Ruegeria pomeroyi DSS-3: one gene and its partner. The protein of the gene in region 1 binds, or shares a complex with, the protein of each later gene. Links are inferred from orthologs where the notes say so. Each region holds a gene or a part of one and is shown on either strand. Other genes may lie near its edges. The genes, in order: SPO_RS01270 and xseA.

What was found.
Region 2: the proteins of SPO_RS01270 (region 1) and xseA are in contact, whole or in part, in a cryo-EM structure (PDB 8TXR), measured with the Escherichia coli proteins. The link is inferred for Ruegeria pomeroyi DSS-3 from one-to-one orthologs.

Annotation. Positions count from the first base shown.
Region 1 is NC_003911.12:267,091-274,765, forward strand. What follows is about bases 2,017-5,006. They hold SPO_RS01270 (exodeoxyribonuclease VII small subunit), read right to left. Parts: upstream 3,638-5,006; coding sequence 3,395-3,637; downstream 2,017-3,394. Other genes in these bases: dxs (1-deoxy-D-xylulose-5-phosphate synthase), read right to left, coding at 2,017-2,498; SPO_RS01265 (polyprenyl synthetase family protein), read right to left, coding at 2,526-3,392; SPO_RS01275 (histone deacetylase family protein), read right to left, coding at 3,634-4,560; SPO_RS01280 (response regulator), read right to left, coding at 4,586-5,006. In the rest of the region: more of dxs, read right to left, coding at 570-2,016; more of SPO_RS01280, read right to left, coding at 5,007-5,287; SPO_RS01285 (MarR family winged helix-turn-helix transcriptional regulator), read right to left, coding at 5,284-5,796; SPO_RS01290 (branched-chain amino acid aminotransferase), read left to right, coding at 5,954-6,820; SPO_RS01295 (organic hydroperoxide resistance protein), read right to left, coding at 6,876-7,304; SPO_RS01300 (MarR family winged helix-turn-helix transcriptional regulator), read left to right, coding at 7,415-7,675. UniProt on the Escherichia coli protein: Bidirectionally degrades single-stranded DNA into large acid-insoluble oligonucleotides, which are then degraded further into small acid-soluble oligonucleotides.
Region 2 is NC_003911.12:1,401,612-1,409,251, forward strand. What follows is about bases 1,957-4,911. They hold xseA (exodeoxyribonuclease VII large subunit), read right to left. Parts: upstream 4,201-4,911; coding sequence 2,713-4,200; downstream 1,957-2,712. Other genes in these bases: SPO_RS06840 (hypothetical protein), read left to right, coding at 1,957-1,997; SPO_RS06845 (glutathione S-transferase family protein), read right to left, coding at 2,072-2,713; purD (phosphoribosylamine--glycine ligase), read left to right, coding at 4,288-4,911. Outside these bases: SPO_RS06830 (lysoplasmalogenase), read right to left, coding at 1-460; SPO_RS06835 (alkane 1-monooxygenase), read left to right, coding at 573-1,571; more of SPO_RS06840, read left to right, coding at 1,605-1,956; more of purD, read left to right, coding at 4,912-5,550; SPO_RS06860 (LuxR C-terminal-related transcriptional regulator), read left to right, coding at 5,707-6,321; SPO_RS06865 (FG-GAP repeat domain-containing protein), read right to left, coding at 6,329-7,261; SPO_RS06870 (2Fe-2S iron-sulfur cluster-binding protein), read right to left, coding at 7,261-7,584. UniProt on the Escherichia coli protein: Bidirectionally degrades single-stranded DNA into large acid-insoluble oligonucleotides, which are then degraded further into small acid-soluble oligonucleotides.

The DNA of each region.
Region 1 (7,675 bases):
ATGTAAGCGCAGCAATGCGTTCAGTTGACCGGTACTAATCGCCCGATAGGCTTGATCCGATCCAGTAACAGAAAGACTGATCAAATGGCCTCAAGTAGCGCTCCGCGCGCCAGGCCAAATCAAGAACCAAAAGCACCAACTCGACTTGGACAACACCCGATTGATACTCCCGCCCGGACAATACGGGTGGCAACGCGCTTTCCTCCGGAAAACGCTGCCTGCCACCCTCACTGTCCGCAAGGCGGACAGTGAGTATTTATTCGGTTTGGTGGTCATAGCGAGCGCAATACACCCGGTCCCTTCCCGAACCCGGAAGTTAAGTGCCTCCGCGCCAATGGTACTCGGGCTCAAGCCCCGGGAGAGTAGGTCACCGCCAAACCTAATAAATACTCAATCCTCTCTACAACGATCAAAAACTACTCAAAAAAACAAACAGCCAGAAACGCATACATGTCGCGTTGTCTTCTGCATTCGTGCGTGCCGCAGGCGCGCATCGGTACCTGCGTCAGGTAACAGTTGACCCAATGTCGTAAGCGTCAGGTTTCACCGGCCGCTTACTAATGTCTGGGTCAGGCGCGCTTTTCGCCGATACGCCCGATACCAAGCACATCAAGCACTTTGGCTTCGATCTGGGGGGCGTTCATGCCCGCAACGGCATACATGTCGGCCGGGCTGGATTGGTCGATGAAGATGTCCGGCAGCACCATAGAGCGGAATTTCAGCCCGTGGTCGAACACGCCCTCATCCGCCAGAAGCTGCGCCACATGGCTGCCGAAGCCGCCCACGGCGCCTTCCTCGATGGTGATCAGCGCCTCGTGGTCGTGAGCCAGGTTCAGGATCAGGTCGCGGTCGAGCGGTTTTGCAAAACGGGCGTCGGCGATGGTGGGGGTAATGCCACGGGCGGCCAGCGCCTCGGCGGCCTTTTGCACCTCGGTCAACCGGGTGCCGAAGGAGAGGAGCGCGACGCGAGCGCCCTTCTGGATCATCCGGCCCTTGCCGATTTCCAGAACCTTGCCCAGTTCGGGCATTTCGACCCCCACGCCCTCGCCGCGCGGATAGCGGAAGGCGATCGGACCGTCATCATGCGCGGCGGCGGTGGCGACCATGTGCACCAGTTCGGCCTCGTCGGCGGCGGCCATGACCACCATGCCGGGCAGGTTGGCGAGGTAGGCAATGTCGAAACTGCCCGCATGGGTGGCGCCGTCGGCGCCGACCAGACCGGCGCGGTCGATGGCGAAACGGACCGGCAGGCGCTGGATTGCCACGTCATGCACGACCTGATCGTAGCCGCGTTGCAGGAAGGTCGAATACATCGCGCAGAAGGGTTTCAGCCCGCCCGCAGCCAGCGCGGCGGAGAAGGTCACGCCATGCTGTTCGGCGATGCCCACATCGAAACAGCGCGAGGGGTAGCGTTCGGCAAAGAGGTTCAGCCCGGTGCCATCAGGCATCGCGGCGGTGACGGCGACGATCTTGTCGTCGCGGGCGGCCTGATCGACCAGCGCCTTGCCAAAGACCGCAGTGTAGGAGGGCGCGTTCGAGGGGGCCTTTTTCTGCTCGCCCGTGACCACGTCGAATTTGGCGGTGGCATGGCCGCGGTCGCGCGCGCGTTCGGCAGGGGCATAGCCCTTGCCCTTTTTCGTCAGCACATGCAGCAGGATCGGGCCGGTGGCGCGAGCCTTGACGGTGCGCAGGACCGGCAGAAGTTGGCCCATGTCATGCCCGTCGATGGGGCCGATATAGGAAAAACCCAGCTCCTCGAACAATGTGCCGCCGACGGCCATGCCCTTGAGCATTTCCTTGGCGCGCTTGGCACCTTCGCGGAAGGGTTCGGGCAGGAGCGAGACCGCGCCCTTGGCGGCGGCTTTCAGCTCCTGAAACGGTTCTTCGGCATAGAGGCGAGAGAGATAGTTCGACAGCGCGCCGACCGGTGGGGCGATCGACATCTCGTTGTCGTTCAGGATGACGATCAGGCGCTTTTTCAGGTGACCCGCGTTGTTCATCGCCTCAAACGCCATGCCGGCCGACATCGAGCCGTCGCCGATCACGGCGATGGCGTCGCCCAACCCTTCGGGCGTCACCCCGCCCAGATCGCGGGCGACGGCGAACCCGAGTGCTGCACTGATCGAGGTGGAGCTATGGGCGGCGCCGAACGGGTCATAGGGCGACTCGGAGCGCTTGGTGAAGCCCGACAGACCGTCCTTCATCCGCAGGGTGCGGATGCGGTCGCGGCGTTCGGTCAGGATCTTGTGCGGATAGCATTGGTGGCCGACGTCCCAGATCACCTTGTCGCGCGGGGTGTCGAACACCGCATGCAGCGCCACGGTCAGTTCCACCACGCCAAGGCCCGCGCCCAGATGGCCGCCGGTGACCGAGACGGCCGAGACGGTTTCGGCCCTCAGCTCGCCCGCCAGCTGGGTCAGCTGCGCGTCCGAGAACCGTTTCAGGTCCGCCGGGCGGGTCACCTGGTCGAGAAGCGGGGTATGTGGGCGGTCAGACATGGCGATCCTTGCTGTGTCCCCTGCGGGTCAGTTGTCGCGGGCAATAACGAAACGGGCGGCTTCCTTCAAGGTTCCGGCCCGCTCACCGTAACCGTCCAGAGCGGCACAGCCCTGATCGACAAGGTCGCGTGCCCGCGCCTTGGCCGCATCCAGACCCAGCAGCGAGACAAAGGTCGCCTTGCCCGCGCCCGCGTCCTTTTGCAGCCGTTTGCCCGCCTTCTCGGCGTCGCCCTCGACATCCAAGATGTCGTCGGCGATCTGGAAAGCAAGGCCCAGCGCGCGGGCATATTGGCGCAAGGGGTCCGGATCGGCCCCAGCCAGCACGGCACCGGCGGCGGCGGCCCATTCGATCAGCGCGCCGGTCTTGCCCGCTTGCAACCGGGTGATCTGGTCCAGCGTCAGCGGTTTGGGCGCGGTTTCAGCGGCGATATCCAGCGCCTGACCCAGCACCATGCCGCGTGCGCCCGCGGCTTGCGCCAGCGTCAGCGCCAGGGTGGCGCGGGTCTCGGCGGTTCCGACCTCGGGGCGGGTGCAGAGCTCAAACGCCAGCGAATGCAGCGCATCGCCGGCCAGCACGGCGGTGCCCTCGTCCCATTTCACATGGGCGGTGGGTCGGCCCCGGCGCAGGTCGTCGTCGTCCATGCAGGGCAGGTCGTCATGCACCAGGCTGTAGGCATGCAGCGCCTCGATGGCGGTGGCGGGCCAGATTGCGCGGGCCTCGTCCACATCATGCAGCCGGGCGCTTTCCAGTACCAGAAAGCCGCGCAGGCGCTTGCCGCCCTCGGTGGTCCAGGCCATGGCGCGGGTGATGTCGAGCGGCTCCAGCGCGCCCAGCACAGTGTCGAAACTGCGCTGGATCAGCGCGGCGTCCTGCGCCAGCCTTTCATGGAACATGCTCAGAGACCTTCGACCGGCTTGGTCCCGGTGGGCTGGCCATTACTGTCGAGCGTGATGGCGGCAACCTTTTCCTCGGCGCGCTTCAACTCGTCCTCGCAGCGTTTCTTCAGCGCCGCGCCGCGTTCGTAAAGCGCGATGGACTGGTCCAGCGCAACATCGCCGCGTTCAAGCTGACCGACCACGGTTTCCAGCTCTTTCATCGCCTGTTCAAAGCTCATCTGGTCGACGGGGGTCTCGGTCATGTCGCGGCCTTTATCAATTCCTGTACATGCGCGCGCGTTGCGGCGGCGAGCGCGTTCAGATCATAACCGCCTTCGAGAGTCGAGACGATACGGCCCTGACACAGCTCTTGCGCCAATGCGCACAGCTCGGCGGTGAGCCAGGCGAAATCTGCGGTCGACCAGTTCAGGTTGGCCAATGGGTCGTCCTGATGGGCGTCGAACCCGGCAGAGATGATGATGAGTTCTGGTTTGAAGGCGCGCAGGCGGGGGAAGGCTTGCGCCATGTAGGCCGCGCGCATCTCGGCGCCGCCGGTGCCCGGGGCCAGCGGGATGTTGACGATCTGGCCATGCGCGCCGTCCTCGTCCGGGCGGCCCGAGCCGGGCCAGAGCGGCATCTGCTGGCTGGTGATCAGAAGCGCGCGCGCCTCGTCCCACAAAAGGTCCTGGGTGCCATTGCCGTGATGCACATCGAAATCCACCACCGCGACGCGGCGCAATCCGTGATGGTCAAGCGCGTGTTTCGCGGCCAGCGCGGCATTGCCGAACAGGCAAAACCCCATCGCGGTTTCGCGTTCGGCATGATGCCCCGGCGGGCGAATGGCGCAGAAGGCGTTCTGCGCCTCGCCGCCCAGCACCATGTCGACCGCGCGCACGACCGCGCCCGCGGCGCGGAACGCGGCATCGACCGATCCAGGCGACAGGAACGTGTCGCCGTCGATCTGGGCAAATCCCTCGTCGGGGCGGGCATCACGGATATCGGCGACATAGCCTGCGGGATGGATGCGCAGCAGGTCGTCTTCGGCGGCCAGCGGCGCGGTGACGCGGCGCAGGTCAAGCGGCTCCAGCGCGTGTAGCACATGTTCCAGGCGGGCCACCCGCTCGGGGTGTCCGGTCGGCGTGACATGGGTCAGGCAGTCGGCATGGGTGATCAGGGCGGTCGTCATCGGCGTTCCTTTGGGCGGGCGGGGATCAGTCCGGCGCCAGCATGTAGCCCGCGCCGCGCACGGTCTGCAGATAGCGCGGCTGTTTCGGATTGGGTTCGATCTTGCGGCGCAGGCGGGTGATCTGAACGTCGACCGCGCGTTCCTGCGCCTGGCCCCGATCGCGGCCCAGGTCTTCGACCAGCTTGGTGCGGGTGATCGCCTCGCCCGGGCGGGCGGCAAAGATCTTCATCAACTGGTTCTCGGTGGCGGTCAGGCGGACCAGCTGGTCGCCCTGCCACATCTCGCCGCGCTCGATGTCATAGCGGATTGGCCCCAGTTGCAGGAATTTGGGTGCCGCATCCTGGGCGCTGGTGTCGGGCACGCGGCGCAGGATCGCATTGATCCTGAGCAACAGCTCACGCGGCTCGAAGGGTTTGGCCAGATAATCGTCGGCGCCGGCCTCCAGCCCGGCGATCCGGTGCTCGGTCTCGCCACGGGCAGTCAGTAGCAGGATCGGCGTGCTCAGGGTCTGACGCAGGGCGCGGGTCAGGCTGACCCCATCCTCGCCCGGCATCATCACATCCATGACGATCAGGTCGAAATCCAGCCCAGACAGGATGCGCCGCGCATGTTCGGCATCACGCGCTGCGGTGACAAGGAACCCGTGGCGCATCAGGAATTTCTTGAGCAAATCACGAATGCGCTCGTCGTCATCGACGATCAGCAGATGGGCGTCAAATGCACTCATGAGCCGCTGTCCCGCAGCTTGGCATAGGCCCGGTGCATCTCGCGGTCCATCATCGCCTCTAGCACCTGGCGAAAGCCGGTTACCGCCTCGGGCCCGGCCTCCTTATAGGCGGCGCGCATTCGGGCGCGCTGCGCGTCGGACAGTTTCGCCTCAAGCGCAGCACCCGCCTCGGTCAGGAACAGATGCCGCTCGCGCTTGTCCTGGGTGCCGACCCGGCTTTCGACCAACCCGTCGGCGATCAGGGTGCGCAGCACCCGGTTCAGCGACTGCTTGGTGACGCCCAGAATGGCCAGCAGGTTGTTCACCGTGGTGCCCGGCGCACGGTTGATGAAGTGGATCGCGCGGTGATGGGCGCGGCCATAGGCCATCTCGGCCAGGATCCGGTCGGGATCGGCGGTGAAGCCGCGATAGGCAAAGAACATCGCCTCGATCCCCTGCCGCAGCTGCTCGTCGGTCAGAAACAGCAGGCTTTCACCCCCAAAGACCGGTGACGGTCGTGCCTCGGACATGGTGTGCCCCTTTGTTGTTCAGGATCACTTTATGTCAGTCTTGTTGACATTCCAATACTGAACAGGTAGTGAGTCGCAGTTTTTGCGCAATATAGTGTCCGGTGCGGAACTTATTGGCGCAATAATCGGAAATACTGCCTGGTCTGGAGGGAACACAATGGCGAGTTATGACGATCGCGATGGCGTGATCTGGATGGATGGGGAGCTGGTCGATTGGCGCGACGCCAAGGTGCATATCCTGACCCATGCCATGCATTATGCCTCGTCCGTGTTCGAAGGTGAGCGCGCCTATAACGGCAAGATTTTCAAAAGCCGCGAGCATTCCGAACGGCTGGTTGCCAGCGCCCAGGCGCTGGACATGCCGATGCCCTATACGGTCGATCAGATCGAGGCGGCCAAGGAGGAGACGCTGAAGGCCAGTGGTCTGACCGATGCCTATGTGCGCGCGCTGGTCTGGCGTGGCTCGGGCGAGGACATGGGCGTGGCCTCGGCTCGCAACCCGGTGCGGATGGCGATCGCGGTCTGGCCCTGGGGCGCCTATTACGGCGACGCCAAGATGCAGGGCGCCAAGCTGGACATCGCCGAGTGGAAGCGGCCCAGCCCCGAGACGATCCCGGTGCATGCCAAGGCGGCTGGCCTTTACATGATCTGCACCATCTCCAAGCACAAGGCCGAGGCCAAGGGCTGTTCGGATGCGCTGTTCATGGACTGGCGCGGTTATGTGGCCGAGGCGACCGGCGCCAACGTGTTCTTTGTCAAGGACGGAGAGGTGCATACGCCGCTGGCCGACTGCTTCCTGAACGGCATCACCCGGCAGACAGTGATCGGGATGCTCAAGGACAAGGGCATCACCGTGCACGAGCGCCGCATCAAGCCGGAAGAGATGGAAGGGTTCGAACAGTGCTGGCTGACCGGCACCGCCGCCGAGGTCACCCCGGTGGGCCAGATCGGTCCCTACACGTTCGAAGTGGGCCAGATGACGCGCGATATCGCGGCGGAGTACGAGGCGCTGGTTCGGGCGTAAGTTGCGACCCAATTTTTTTGGGAAGGGGCGCCGGGTTTCCGGCGCCCTTTTTCGTTCATGCGATCTCGGTCGTGACGACAATGTTGCCACGGGTGGCGTTGGAATAGGGGCAGATGGCGTGGCCCGCATCTGCGATGCGCTGCGCCTCGGCGGCATCGACGCCGGGCATCGAGACCTTGAGCGCCACGGTCAGGCCGAACCCGCCCTCGGCGCGGGGACCGATGCCGACCTCGGCATCGACCGAGATATCGGCGGGCACCTTGGCCAGCGTCTTGTCCTGGGTCGTGGCGAATTGCATCGCACCGATATAGCAGGCGGCATAGCCGGCGGCGAACAGCTGTTCGGGGTTATGGCCCTTGCCATTGCCACCCATCGCGGGCGGGGTGGCAAGCACCAGGTCAAGGCCGGATTCGGCGACCTGGGCCTGGCCATTGCGGCCGCCGGTGGCGCGGGCATGGGCGGTATAGACGGGGGAAACGGTCATTTGGGGCTCCATATATCGGCTGCGATTATATCGTGAGCGATTTAAATAGGGGTGCCTGTCAAAAAATGCAAGGCATTGCGAAATAATCGCGCGCGATCTATGTCTGAGGCATGCTGGACCGCGCCCTGACCCTCGACGAACTGCTTTGTTTTTCGCTCTATTCCGCCAATCACGCGATGGGGCGGCTGTACCGTCCGTTGTTGGCACGGTTCGATCTGACCTATCCGCAATACCTGGTGCTGGTGGCGCTGTGGCAGCGGGATGGCCGCAAGGTGAGCGCTCTGGGCGCGGAACTGCAGCTTGAATCGAACACGCTGACGCCGCTTTTGAAACGGATGGAGGCAGCTGGGCTGATCAGGCGCGCGCGCAAC
Region 2 (7,640 bases), 1.1 Mb from region 1 along the record:
GCGGCAGGGTCAGCGCGGCCAGACCCATGCCGAGGATGATCGGGACATAGGCCAGTACCGGCCCTTTGAGATCGCCTGCGCGGGGGGCGAGCAGGCTGGCCATGACCAGCCCGAGAGCCGCGAGGCCCGCCACCAGCGGCCATTGTGCGGCAAGCTGCCCGGTATCGCTGGCGGGATGGGTCAGGAACAGGGCGACATAGGCCAGATGACCGGCGGCAAAGGCGCCGACACCTGCCATGAAGGTCGCCTCGGTCTCGCGCGAGAGGAGCCAGTCGCCAAGCGCGCAGAGGGCCAGCGCCAGCACCAGCAGCACGGGGCCGCCCGAGACCAGCACCATCAGCGCAAGCAGTGCGACCGAGGCGGTCTTGACTGCGCTGCGCATCAGGCTGGCGGGGCGGGCGGTCATCGCCAGATAGGCCAGCGCGCAGGCGGCGGCGATCCAGAACAGGGTTTGGCTCACGGGGTCCTCCGGTCTTTGCGCCCAGTTGACGTGGGCGGCACCGGGCGAGCAAGGGGATTTTCGCGCGGGTGACGCGATGTTAAGCAGAAGCACCGATACCGAGGGAGCCCGCATGTATCGCTATATCCTTGCCAGCCTGTCGCCCTATGCGGTGCTGGGTGCGGCCTGTCTGCTGGGGGGCGGCTGGGCCTGGGGCGCGCTGATCTGGATGACCGTCTATGTGGCGGTGATGGACAAGCTGCCGGTGCGGCCGCTGGCGGCGGCCGACTGGGCGGGCGCGCAGGTCTTGCCGCTGGTGCTGGCGGGGGCGCATTTCGCGCTGCTGGCGCTGGCGATCCCGGCGCTGGTCCAGGGGGCATTGACCGGAGCGCAGGCGGTGGCATTGGGCGCGGCGGTGGCGCTCTGCTTCGGGCAGGTGTCGAATTCGAACGCGCATGAGCTGATCCATCGGGCCGACCGCTGGCAGCACTGGCTGGGGGCGGCGATCTATGTCAGCTTGCTGTTCGGTCATCACACCTCGGCCCATATGCGGGTGCATCACCTTTGGGTGGCCACCCCGCGCGATCCGAATTCGGCCCGCTTGGGGCAGGGGTTCTGGGCCTTTCTGCCGCGCGCCTGGGTCGGTTCGTTCCGAGCCGGGCTGACGGCCGAGCGGGCGCTGAGGAAGGGCCGGGGCGCGACCCCTTATCGGGCCTATCTGGCAGGGGCGGGGGCGATGCTGGCAGCGGCCTGGCTGCTGGCGGGCGGGCGCGGGATTCTGGCGCTGGTGCTACTGGCGGGCTATGCGCAGATACAGCTGCTGCTGGCCGATTACATCCAGCACTACGGGCTTGAACGCAAAGCCTTGGCCAATGGCAGATACGAACCGGCGCGCGCGCACCATTCCTGGAATGCGCCGCATTGGTACAGCTCGGCGATGATGCTGAACGCGCCGCGCCATTCCGACCATCACCAGAATCCGGGCCGCGATTTCGCGGCGCTGCGGCTGGACCCCGAGATGCCGCAATGGCCCTATGCGATGCCGATCATGGCGGTTCTGGCCACCGTGCCGCCGCTGTGGCGGCGGGTGATGGATCCGCGCGTTCACGCTGTTTGCGGAGCACGTGAGTAGCCGCACGCGCCCGCATCTGCCACACTGGGCCTCATGATGCGCTTGGCCCTGATTCTGACCCTGATGGCCCCGGCGGCGGTGGCCCAGCCGGTGATGTCGGCGGAGGAGTTCGACCGCTACACGCTGGGCAAGACGCTGTTCTACGGCTTTGACGGCACCGCCTATGGGGTGGAACGCTATCTGTCCGGGCGGCGGGTGATCTGGTCGTTCCTGGATGGCGAGTGCAAGGAAGGCATCTGGTACGAGGCGGCGGGGCAGATCTGTTTCGTCTACGAGGACCGGCCCGATCCGCAATGCTGGGTGTTCCGCGATACCGGCGGCGGGCTGGTGGCGCAGTTCGAGGGCGATCCCACCCAGACAGAGCTGTACGAGGCCGAGGAGATCGGCGAAGAGATGCTTTGTTACGGGCCGGACGTCGGGGTCTGAGGCCGATCAAAGGGGGCGCTGCCCCCATCGCCTGCGGCGATTCCCCCGGAGTATTTTCGGCGAAATGATGCGGCTCAGGTAACCCGGAGTTCGTCGTAAGGGACCATCACGTGCTGGCGGAAGGCCGGGCGCGCGCTGAGGCGCTGATAGTAGAGATGCAGATGCGGCAGCGGCGCGCGGGTGATGCCGATATCGTAATAGCGATAGAGGATATGGCCGAGCTGGATATCGGCGAGGGTGAAGGCATCTCCGGCAATATGCGCATGGCGCGACAGCTGGGCTTCGGCAAGGGCGAGCTTGGCCTCCAGCTCGGCAAGGGCGCGAGCGATGGCGGCGGGGTCGCGATCCTGCGGTGCGGTACGCACCACGCGCCAGAAGACCGGCGCGGTAAAGGCCTGGGCCACGTTCAGCTTGGCCCATTCGGCCCATTGATCCACCCGCGCGCGGCGGACCGGATCGCTCGGCCAGAAGCTGTCCTTGCCATAGCGGGTGGCAAGATAGCGCAGGATGGCACCGGTTTCCCAGATCGGCGGGTTGGTCCCGTCCTTGAGCACGGGGATGGTGCGGTTGGGATTGAGGCGCCCAAATTCGGGCGTGTCGAGCCCGCCATAGCGGTGCCCGGCGTCATGGCGAATGTGGGCCAGGTTGAGTTCACCCACACACCACATCAGCGCCTGCACATTCGACGATGTCCGGCGGCCCCAGATCGTCAGCATCAGAACAGCGAGCCCTGTTCGGGCGGTTTCTGTTTCGGCTTGCTGGCGGGTTTTGCGGGGGCGCCGCCGGTGTCGAGCGTGCCATCGGCGAATTCGATCTGCAGCGCGGCCGCCTTGGCGGCCTGCGCCCGGGTGGTCAGCAGCGCGCCCTGATCGTCGCGCACCACTGCATAACCGCGCGCCAGCGTTGCCTTGTAGCCCAGCGTCTCGCGCAGCCGGTCGGCGGATTCCAGCCTTTGGCGCAGGCGCTCGATGCGGGTGGTCTGGGCGCTGTTCAGACGGTCGGACAGCCGGGTCAGACGCTCACCCTGCGCGGCGATCTCGCGTTCCAGCGCGCGCGGCGACAGGCGCGAGCCGAGATGGGCAAGGTGGTCGCGGCGGGCACTGACCAGCGCGCGCAGGCTGGCGGGGCGCAGCGGGGCCGAGAGTTCGGCCAGCCGCAGCCGACGCCGCTGCACCCCCTGGGTGAGGGCGGCGGGCAGACGTTCGGCGGCGCGGTCGAGCCGCTGGCGCGGCGTGTCCAGCAGGCTGTCGGGCCGGGGCAGCGCGCGCGACAGGTCGCGCAGGCGCTGGGCGCGCCGCTGCACCGCATCCGAGGCCGCGCGCGACAGCCGAGCCCCCTGTTCGCCGGTCCAGGCCAGCAGTTCGAGGCGGACGGGAACGGCCATCTCGGCGGCGGCTGTGGGGGTCGGTGCGCGCCGGTCCGAAACGAAGTCGATCAGCGTGGTGTCGGTTTCGTGCCCCACCGCCGAGATCAGCGGGATCTGGCTGGCCGCCGCCGCGCGGGCGACGATTTCCTCGTTGAAGCCCCAGAGATCCTCTATCGAGCCGCCGCCGCGCGCCACGATCAGCAGATCGGGCCGGGGCAGCGCGCCACCGGGGCTGAACATGTTGAACCCCTCGATGGCGCGGGCCACCTCGGGGGCGCAATTGGCGCCCTGCACCGCGACCGGCCAGATCAGCACCTTGCGCGGAAAGCGGTCGCGCAACCGGTGCAGGATATCGCGGATCACCGCCCCTTGCGGCGAGGTGATCACCCCGATGATCTGTGGCAGATAGGGCAGGGGGCGCTTGCGTTCGGGTGCAAACAACCCCTCGGCCTCGAGCTGTTTCTTGCGCTTTTCAAGCAGCGCCATCAGCGCGCCCTGACCGGCAACCGCCACCTCGTCGACGTTCAGGTTGTATTTCGACTGGGCGCCAAAGGCGGTCAGCCTCCCGGTCACGACGACCTCCAACCCCTCTTCGGGCACCACCGACAGGCTGGCGACCTGACCCTTCCAGGTGGTGCAGGCCAGCACGTTACGGTCGTCCTTGATGTCGTAATAGAGATGGCCCGAGCGGGCCTGGAACACGCGCCCCACCTCGCCGCGCACCCGGATGCGGCCAAAGCTGCCCTCGAGCGTGCGCTTCACCTCGCCCGAGATCTCGGTGACGGTGAATTCGGGCATATTCTGTCCCGGCTGGGGATCATCAAGGAGGTCGGACAATTGGGCGCTCCGCTGGTGACTTGAGTAAGACGTCGGCGCAGCTTAGAACGCCCGACAACCAAGGCCAAGCAGATCGGAGCGCATTACATGAACATCCTCATTCTCGGCAGCGGTGGGCGCGAACACGCGCTGGCCTGGGCGGTGATGCAGAACCCCAAATGCGACAAGCTGATCGTGGCGCCGGGCAATGCGGGGATCGCGCAGATCGCCGAATGCGCCGAGCTGGACATCATGGATGGCGGGTTGGTGGCGACTTTCGCCGAGGAGAATGCCATCGACTTTGTCATCGTCGGCCCCGAGGCGCCCTTGGCCGCCGGCGTGGCCGACCGGCTGCGCGAGGCGGGGTTCCTGGTCTTTGGCCCCTCGGCGGCGGCGGCGCGGCTGGAGGCCTCGAAAAGCTTTACCAAGGAGATTTGCGATGCCGCAGGGGCCCCGACCGCGGGCTATGCGCGCTTTACCCAGGCCGGGCCTGCCAAGGATTACATCCGCGCGCAGGGTGCTCCCATCGTGATCAAGGCCGACGGTCTGGCCGCAGGTAAGGGCGTGATCGTGGCGATGGACGAGGCGACGGCGCTGGAGGCAATCGACGACATGCTGGGCGGCGCCTTTGGCGATGCGGGCGCCGAGGTGGTGATCGAGGAATTCATGGAAGGTGAAGAGGCCTCGCTTTTCGTGCTGGTGGATGGCGAGGAGGTGCTGTCGATCGGCACCGCACAGGACCACAAGCGGGTGGGCGAGGGCGATACCGGCCCCAATACCGGCGGCATGGGTGCCTATTCGCCCGCGCCGGTGCTGAGCGCCGAGGTCGAGGCGCGCGCGATGGAGGAGATCGTCAAGCCGACCATGGCCGAGATGGCGCGGCGCGGCGTGCCCTTCCAGGGCGTCCTCTATGTCGGGCTGATGATCAAGGACGGTGCGCCGCGTCTGGTGGAATACAATGTCCGCTTCGGGGACCCGGAATGCCAGGTACTGATGCTGCGGCTGGGTGCGCAGGCGATGGACCTGATGCATGCCACCGCCGAGGGCCGGCTTCGCGAGGCCCGGGTGAACTGGGCAGAGGATCACGCGATCACCGTGGTGATGGCCGCGAACGGCTATCCCGGATCCTATCAGAAAGGCAGCGAGATCAAGGGGCTGGATACCTTGCCCGAGGATAGCCGCAATATGGTTTTCCATGCGGGTACCGCCGCCCGCGAGGGCGCGATTGTTGCCACCGGCGGCCGGGTGCTGAACGTGACCGCGCGCGGCGACAGCCTCGCCGAGGCGCGTGACCGGGCCTATGCCATGGTCGAGGCGATCGACTGGCCGGGTGGGTTCTATCGCCGCGATATCGGCTGGCGTGCGCTCTGACCGGGCGGGGGGCGCTGCCCCCGGCCTACAAAATTCGTCGAATTTTGTAGGCTCCCCCGGAGTATTTGACGCGAAATGAAGGGGGAGCGGTGCGGCCCGGAGAGAGGTTTTCATTCACCTTGGTCGCACGATATGATCGGGACAGGGAGGAACGGCATGCCGGGACCGGTCGACAAGGATCTGTTGGACAACGCCTATGCCACGCGCGAATTGCGCGGGCTGGCCTTTGACTGGGTGCCGGTCGGCATCGTGGTGACCGAGGCGCGGGTGATCCGCGAGGTCAATCACCGCTTCTGCTCCATGTTCGGCTATGAGCGCGAGGAGTTGCTGGACCGGCTGTTTGTGTTCCTCTACCCCTCGGACGAGGAGTTTCAGAACATCCTGCATCGCGGCGACAAGGATCTGGGCGAGGGCAATCTCTATTGGGACGAGCGGGTGATGCGGCGTCGCGATGGCGAGCTGTTCTGGTGTCGGGTGCGCGGCCAGACCTTTACCCCCGAGGAACCGCTGGCGCGCGCGGTCTGGACCTTTGCCGACCTTTCCGAGATCCGCCGTTATCAGCCGCTGAGCCGGCGCGAGCGCGAGGTCTATTCGCTGCTGGGCGAGGGAAAGACAAGCAAGGAGATCGCGCGCGAACTGGACCTCAGCTATCGCACGGTCGAGGTGCACCGGGCGCGGCTCTTGAAGAAGTTCGGGGTCAGCAATACCGCCGCCCTGTTCCAGTCGCTGGGCGATATCGGCGGCGAACATGTGGTGCCGTCCGCCGGGTGATCGGCCCTCATCGTGTCTTGCAGGACAGGGCGGCGGCAACGGCACCGGCCGAGAAGGCGCCAAGAGCGCGGCTTTGCCACTCGTCGTCATGGCGCAGCGCGACGACCTGACGCCAATCGGCGCTGGCCAGAATGATCTCGGGGCCGCTGCCGCAATCGCGCAGCCCGCCGGTTATGAATTCCTCGCCGATGCGATGGTTGGTCAGGCCGCGCAGGCTGGCGATCTGGGTCAGGCTGCCGTCACGGTAGCGCCAGATGCGAAGGGTCTTTGCCAGGTGCGGGCGGTCGACATAGGCGATTTCCATGAACCCGTCGCCGTCCAGATCGGCGGCGCCCAGAACCGCCAGCCAGCGGTTGCGGGTCCCGATCGGCGGAGTCGCGGCCAGAAGGCGGGCGCGACGGTCATAGATTTCAAGCCGGGCGCCGTCGTTTACCGTGCTGCGCACGGCGATCACCTCGGGCAGGCCGTCGCCGTCCAGATCGGCCAGATGCGGCGCGATATCCTCGAACACCGCGCCGGGGGGCAGGGTGGCCTCTGCCGGGCAGGTGATGCGGGGATCGCCGGGGCGCGAGACATGGATGGTCAGCGCCTTGGCATCCTTCAGCCCGCCCAGCACGCCATGGCCGTATTCGTCGGTCTCCACCGCATAGGCGGCATGGAACCGCAGATCCGCGTCGCGCGGGGCCCAGGCCTCGTGCCGGCCCGCAGCGGTGCGGTTGGAGAAGGAGGTCTCGGCCCCGCGCCCGGGCAGGCCGTGCTCGGCATAGCGCGCCTCGCAGGCCCAGGCGCCGACCGGGGCCAGCCACAGGCACCACGTCAAAGCCGCGCCGCGCAACAGCGTGTGCAAAGGGCGCAGCGGTCGACGCGGCGCCTTGTCTGAATTGCGCGCAATGCCGTCGGGAAACCCGGTCCCTGCGGGGGCCGGCATCGCGCCGGTCATCAGATCTGCTTTTCGGGCATCTGCACCACGAGACCGTCCAGTGCATCGGTGACCTTCAACTGGCAGGTCAGGCGCGAGCGGGCCGGGTCGGGCTCGTAGGCGAAATCGAGCATGTCTTCTTCCATGTCATCCTTGGCGGGCAGTTTCTCGACCCAGTCGGGATGGATATAGACATGGCAGGTGGAACAGGCGCAGGCGCCGCCGCAATCGGCCTCGATGCCCGGGATGTTATTGTCGCGGGCGCCTTCCATCACGGTCAGGCCGTTGGCGACCTCGACCGTGTGCTGGGTGCCGTTATGCTCGATATAGGTGATCTTTGCCATGGCTCGGATGTTCCTTTGTGACGTTGCGCTGACTCCAATAGCCAAGCCATTTAGGT